Regions from separate parts of the Pantoea sp. X-Soil-TKNS-1279 genome, predicted to be linked through region 2. Evidence: predicted binding sites of a transcription regulator. Region 2 holds the regulator's gene; each other region holds the start of a gene.
The links. Region 2 encodes CRP, which controls carbon source genes, mostly activating them, when cyclic AMP is high. Its sites were predicted from a motif close to ATGTGANNNNNNTCACAT; they were not measured.
Positions count from the first base shown of each region.

Region 1 (2,206 bases), 340 kb from region 2:
AGCGGGATCGAATCAACGGTGGCGGTGATATCGCGTGTCGCGTAAAAACGTTTGTCAGCCGGTGCCAGCGAGTTGGTCTGACCGATGATCGCCACCCCATTTTCTTTGATGATCTCGCGGAAACGATCATCGCTCGGGAAGATGTCAAAACCGGGGATCGCTTCCAGCTTATCCAGCGTGCCGCCGGTATGGCCAAGACCACGACCCGAGATCATCGGCACATAACCACCACAGGCGGCGATCATCGGGCCAAGCATCAGCGAAGTCACATCACCCACGCCGCCAGTTGAATGTTTATCGACAATTGGCCCGTTGAGGTTCAGCGACTGCCAGTTCAACACCGTGCCGGAATCACGCATCGCCATCGTCAGCGCCACGCGTTCGGCCAGCGACATATCGTGGAACCAGATGGTCATCGCCAGCGCGGCGATTTGTCCCTCTGATACGCTGTTATCACGCACACCGTTGATAAAGAAACGGATCTCCGCTTCGCTCAACTCACGACCATCGCGTTTTTTGCGAATAATTTCTTGTGGCAGGAACAAGGTTGCCTCCCCGGCTGAAAATCGCGCGATAAATCGCGCCGCTACGAAAACAATTAATACCCAGCTTTGCTGGCGGTGGTGACATGGCCCAGCGTATTAAGCAGGCTCGCCAACAGGCTGGAAGCGCCAAAGCGGAAATGGCGCACATCCGCCCAACCCGCACCAAGGATGTCGTCGGCCAGTTGCAGATAATGGGCCGCATCCTCTGCGCTGCGCACGCCACCTGCCGGTTTAAAACCGACCTGCTGCTGCACGCCTTTATCGCGGATCACGCTCAGCATGATAGCGGCGGTTTCCGGCGTGGCGTTGACCGGCACCTTACCGGTGGAGGTTTTGATAAAGTCGGCACCGGCATCGATAGCGATTTCGGAAGCCTCACGGATTAACACCGCATCTTTCAGTTCACCGCTTTCGATAATGACTTTCAGCAATACACCAGATGCCGCACAAGCTTCTTTGCAGGCTTTCACCAGATCAAAACCGATCTGACGATTGCCCGCCAGCAGCGCGCGATACGGGAACACTACGTCCACCTCATCGGCACCGTAAGCGATCGCTGCGCGGGTTTCCGCCAGTGCGATATCCAGATCATCATTGCCATGCGGGAAGTTGGTCACCGTGGCGATACGGATTTCCGGTGTGCCCTGCTCACGCAACGCTTTGCGCGCCACCGGGATAAAGCGCGGGTAGATACAGATAGCGGCGGTGTTACCGGCGGGTGATTTGGCCTGGCGGCACAGCGCGATCACTTTTTCGTCAGTATCGTCATCGTTCAGTGTGGTCAAATCCATCAGTTGCAGTGCGCGCTGCGCGGCTGCGGTGAAATCAGTCATGGTGCTCTCCAAAAAAGTCAGCCTGGGCGGAAGTCGCCCGCCAGGGAATGTGATAATTCTAACAATTTGAGCGACGAAATATTCGATCATTCATCACATGAAAAAAGAAAACTGTGCAAATAATACATTTATTAGGTGATAAAAATCACAAAATATCACCATTACATGCCCGATACGATCGGAAATGAAGATGTTATTATTATCACATTAATTGAGAAAGTTGTGTCGCCACCACCCTGTAAATGTAGCCAATTCAGAGCAGCACGCAGGGATCAGACCAGGCTCAGTCGGGGAGATTGAAGACGCGCAGGCTGTTTTGCCATAGCGCATCAGCGATGACATCCGGCGGCTCACGGCGTAGCTGGCACAAGACATCAAACACCAGCCGTGCTCGCTCCGGGCGATTGGGTTCGCCCTGATAACCATTCAGCGGCATATCAGGCGCATCGGTTTCCAGTAACAGGGAATCCAGCGGCAATGCTGCGATGGTGTTACGCGTTTTACTGGCGCGTTCATAGGTAATGGTGCCACCGACGCCGATCGCATAGCCAAGTTGGATAAAACGCTGTGCCTGTTGCAGGCTACCGGCAAAACCGTGCACCACACCACGGCGCGGCAGATCGTGACGGCGCAAATGCAGCGCCATCTGATCGTGGGTACGACGTGAATGGAGGATCACCGGCAGATCGAAGCGTTTGGCCAGCTTCAACTGCCCATCCAGCAGCCGGGTTTGTTTGTCGAACTGGGGATCGTCCATATACAGATCGAGTCCGATCTCCCCCAATGCCACGCGTTTTACGTCTGGGGTGTGCAGACAATCCGTCAGTT
Region 1 is NZ_AP035948.1:3,635,535-3,637,740, forward strand. Features, by position in the region: gene deoA (thymidine phosphorylase) at 1-545, opposite strand, end outside; gene deoC (deoxyribose-phosphate aldolase) at 599-1,378, opposite strand; gene AC6I8N_RS16900 (TatD family hydrolase) at 1,662-2,206, opposite strand, start outside.
Region 1: the regulator CRP is predicted to act here: its motif matches at 1,569-1,586, upstream of deoC (deoxyribose-phosphate aldolase).

Region 2 (2,206 bases):
TTTGCTGCGCGTGAAATTCCATCGCTGGATGAAAGCTTTGTGGTGATCCATTTCCGTGGTCTGGAAGGTATTGCCTTCCCCTATCTGCTGGCGATGATTCAGGATTCCTTTATCTCGCATATGAACACCCTGGTAGTGCCCGGCGGCAAAATGGGTCTGGCGATGGAGCTGATTATGACGCCGCTGGTGCAGCGACTGATTGAAGGCAAACGCATCGAATAATCAAACATAACCGTAACGGCGCGATTAATCGCGCCGTTACGACCGAGCTAGAGCTCGATAACCTCATAGCTGTGGGTGATTTCTACCCCTTTGCCCAGCATAATCGCCACCGAGCAATATTTCTCAGCCGACAGATCAACCGCTCGCGCCACCGCTTTATCGCCCAGCGCTTTGCCGGTAACAATAAAATGCAGGTTGATATGTGTGAAAATGCGTGGCGCTTCTTCACGACGTTCCGAGGTCAGTTTGACCTCACAATCCTTCACATCATTACGCCCTTTTTGCAGGATCGACACGACGTCAATCGCGCTGCAACCGCCTGCCGCCATCAGCACCATCTCCATCGGGCTCGGTGCTTTGTCGCCCGAATTGCCATCCATTAATATCTGGTGACCTGATGAGGATTCTCCGAGAAAGGTAAGCCCTTCCACCCATTTAACCCGTGCCTGCATTATTCTTTCTCCTGAATAGGCTGATTTGCCGCCAGAGTACGCTTTCACCTGAGAAACAGCAATCCAGACTAATCGCCCTTTTGCTGAAGCGAGACAACAGAAGACAGCTAGCAAAAGCTGTGCTACAAACAGAGCTGAAAATATTTTCGTCGCAATAGACGAAGGCGGGAAGAATCAGAAGCCTGGCTTAAGAGTCCACCCGAATAATTTTCCTTAACAGGAAGCGCTCTACGATTTCACCGCCTGACAGGGAAAACTGCCCCCTGTGTTTTGGGCACGATTACAACAGAGGATAATAGCGAATGGTTCTCGGCAAACCGCAAACAGACCCTACACTCGAATGGTTCCTGTCCCATTGCCATATTCACAAATATCCATCCAAAAGCACCCTGATTCATCAGGGTGAGAAAGCGGAAACGCTCTACTACATCGTGAAAGGTGCCGTTGCGGTGCTGATCAAGGATGAAGAAGGCAAAGAGATGATTCTCTCCTACCTCAATCAGGGGGATTTCATCGGCGAGCTTGGCCTGTTTGAAGAAGGTCAGGAACGTAGTGCCTGGGTACGAGCCAAAACTGCCTGCGAAGTGGCTGAAATTTCCTACAAAAAATTCCGTCAGCTGATTCAGGTAAACCCGGATATTTTAATGCGTCTTTCGGCGCAGATGGCGCGTCGCCTACAGGTGACATCAGAAAAAGTGGGCAACCTTGCCTTCCTTGATGTGACCGGTCGCATTGCGCAGACGCTGCTCAATCTGGCCAAACAGCCCGATGCCATGACCCACCCGGACGGGATGCAGATCAAAATCACCCGTCAGGAAATTGGTCAGATCGTCGGATGCTCACGCGAGACAGTTGGCCGTATTCTGAAAATGCTGGAAGATCAAAACCTGATCTCCGCACATGGTAAAACCATCGTCGTTTACGGCACCCGCTAATTTCTTCTCACCCACGGCGTGATGGCAGCATCACGCCGTTTTTGTCTGCGATGAGCTGATGTGGCGTCGAATCATCTATCATCCCGAAGTGAACTATGCCCTGCGGCAAACGCTGGTGCTGTGCCTGCCCGTGGCCCTCGGCTGGCTGTTTGGCGACCTGCAAAAAGGTTTGCTGTTCTCCTTAGTGCCCGCCTGTTGCAACATCGCCGGTCTTGATACGCCGCATAAACGCTTTTTTAAACGCCTGATTATTGGCGGTTCCCTGTTTGCGACCGGCAGCTTTCTGATCCAGTGGCTGACGGATTATCACGTCCCCCTGCCGCTGATTCTGCTGGTGCTGCCGTTATTAGTAGGCGTGACGGGTGAAATCAGCCCGTTGCATGGCCGCTTGTTGCCTGCCACGCTGATTGCCTCCATCTTTACCCTGAGCCTGGTGGGACGTATGCCGATCTGGGTGCCTCCGCTGCTCTATATCGGCGGGACCTTGTGGTATGGGTTGTTCAACTGGTTCTGGTTTTGGCTGTGGAAAGAGCAGCCGATGCGCGAGTCGCTGAGCCTGCTGTACCGTGAGCTGGCGGATTATTGCGATGCCAAATA
Region 2 is NZ_AP035948.1:3,973,791-3,975,996, forward strand. Features, by position in the region: gene AC6I8N_RS18650 (phosphoribulokinase) at 1-222, shown strand, start outside; gene AC6I8N_RS18655 (OsmC family protein) at 270-674, opposite strand; gene crp (cAMP-activated global transcriptional regulator CRP) at 977-1,609, shown strand; gene AC6I8N_RS18665 (YccS/YhfK family putative transporter) at 1,668-2,206, shown strand, end outside.

Region 3 (2,206 bases), 1.2 Mb from region 2:
ATACCCAGCTCTTCCAGGCTGGCTGGCAGTTTCAGGCGCTGTACCAGCGCGGCGAAGTACTCAACCAGCGCGTGCGATTTCGCTTCTTCATCCAGAGTCTGGTCGGCATCAGGCAGCAGGTCATAAGCCTGAGCAAATTTACTCACTGCTGCCGGGCGTACGAAACGCATACAGGGTGCCAACAGGATGGCGTTCGCCACGCCGTGCGGAATGTGATATTTGCCGCCCAGCGGATAAGACATCGCGTGCACCAGATGCGTACCGGCGTGGGCAATCGATGCGCCGCCGTAATATGACGCCCACAGCATATTCAGACGCGCTTCAAGATTACCCGGCTCGGCAACGGCGGTTTCCAGGCTGGCAAACAGTTTTTTCATGCCAATCATCGCGTAGTTATCACTCACCGGGTTGGCGACCGTGGCGGTGAAGCACTCAATCAGGTGGCACAGCGCATCAATGCCGGTAGAAGAGGCGATGTGTGGTGGCATGCTGGTGGTCAGCTCCGGCACCAGCGCGACATAGTCCGGCAGCATCACCGGGGTAATAATGCCAACTTTGGTTTCTTTCTCCGGGATCGCCAGGATGGCGTTCGGCGTGGCTTCTGAACCGGTGCCTGCGGTGGTCGGGATCAGCAGCGAAGTGGTGCGGGTCAGCGGTTTTTCCCCGGCCAGCAGGGCCTCAAGGGTAGGCGCGCCTTTCACACACAGAATAGAGAGCAGTTTGGCAACGTCCAAGACGCTACCGCCGCCTACACCAATCACCAGATCGACATCGGTCGTCGGCAGGGCAGCAACAATCGCCGCCACATCATGCTGGCTGGGTTCTGGCGGCACGCTGTTGACCACACTGAGGCTGGCAATGTGCTGCTTCAGTTGGGCAATCAACGTCTGGACTGCCGGTATGCCCTCTATATTCTTATCAGTGACCAGCAGCGCTTTCTGCCGACCTTTCAGCAGGTAGCTGAGGTCATTGAGTGCCTGATAGCCGCTAATCACGGTGCTGTTGATATTCATTTCGTACCCTTTTCCCGATGTTATCGCGCTGATTGATTGGTTTTGCTCATCAGTCTGCGATATCTGTCACTAACTGTGCCTGAATTTATAGGGCATATTGATTTCAATTAATTTGATCTTGCTCACATATAATCAATCATGATTGAATATAATCAATCTCAACACGGCAAGCTGCCCGTTACAGGAGAGAGGATGCGTTCACAACCTTGGAAAACGCCGGTTCTGGTGATTGCCGATGATTTTACCGGCGCTAACGATGCCGGAAGCGGTCTGGCTCGGGCAGGGGCGCGCGTGCATGTGCTGTTTAATAGCGATACGCCGCATGATGCCAATGCCGCCGATGTACTGGTGATTAGCACCGACAGCCGGGCAGTAAGTGCCACCGAGGCCGCGCAACGCACTGAACGCGCGGTACAGCAGCATCAGGCGATTGCGCGGGATGGCTGGTTGTTTAAGAAGATGGATTCCACGTTACGTGGCAACCCCGGTGCGGAAATTGCCGCAGCGATGGCGGCCAGTGGCAAAGCGCTGGCGCTGGTCGTGCCTGCGGTACCAAAGCTGGGGCGCACCACGCGAGGGGGCGAGGTGTGGATCAATCAGCAGCGCCTGACTGACACCGAATTTGCCAGCGACCCGAAAACGCCCGTTACCAGCAGCAATGTGCTGATGCGCTTGCAGATGCAGAGCGATTTGCCAGGTGAAGTGATCAACATCGACACGCTGCGCAGCGGCAAGCTGGCGCAGGTGCTGGCAGGGAAGCAGGGGCTGGTGGTGATTGATATTGAGCAGGACGCCGATTTACGCGTTTTGATGCAGGCGGCAGCTGTGCTGTCAACGCGTCCGCTGTTGGCCGGAGCATCTGGTCTGGGTGACGCGCTGGGTGAGTATCTGGCAGGCCGGGAGGCGCGGCCGGTGCTGGCGGTGGTGGGTTCGATGAGCGCCATTGCCCAACAGCAGATTGATCGTCTCAATAGCCAGCGGGCGATTCGCATTATCGATATTGATATCCGTCAGTTGTTTGCCCAGCCAGCATGGCCGCAGGCCAGCAACTGGCAGCAGGCGATGGAGCAGGCATTGCGCATGGGTGAACACTGCGTGGTGCGCACCACCCAACATGCCGCACAGCGTCATGAGATTGACAGGCTGTGCCAGCAGCAACAGGTTTCCCGCCAGCAACTGGGCGAACGTATCTG
Region 3 is NZ_AP035948.1:874,489-876,694, forward strand. Features, by position in the region: gene AC6I8N_RS03920 (iron-containing alcohol dehydrogenase) at 1-1,013, opposite strand, end outside; gene dtnK (D-threonate kinase) at 1,206-2,206, shown strand, end outside.
Region 3: the regulator CRP is predicted to act here: its motif matches at 1,124-1,141, upstream of AC6I8N_RS03920 (iron-containing alcohol dehydrogenase).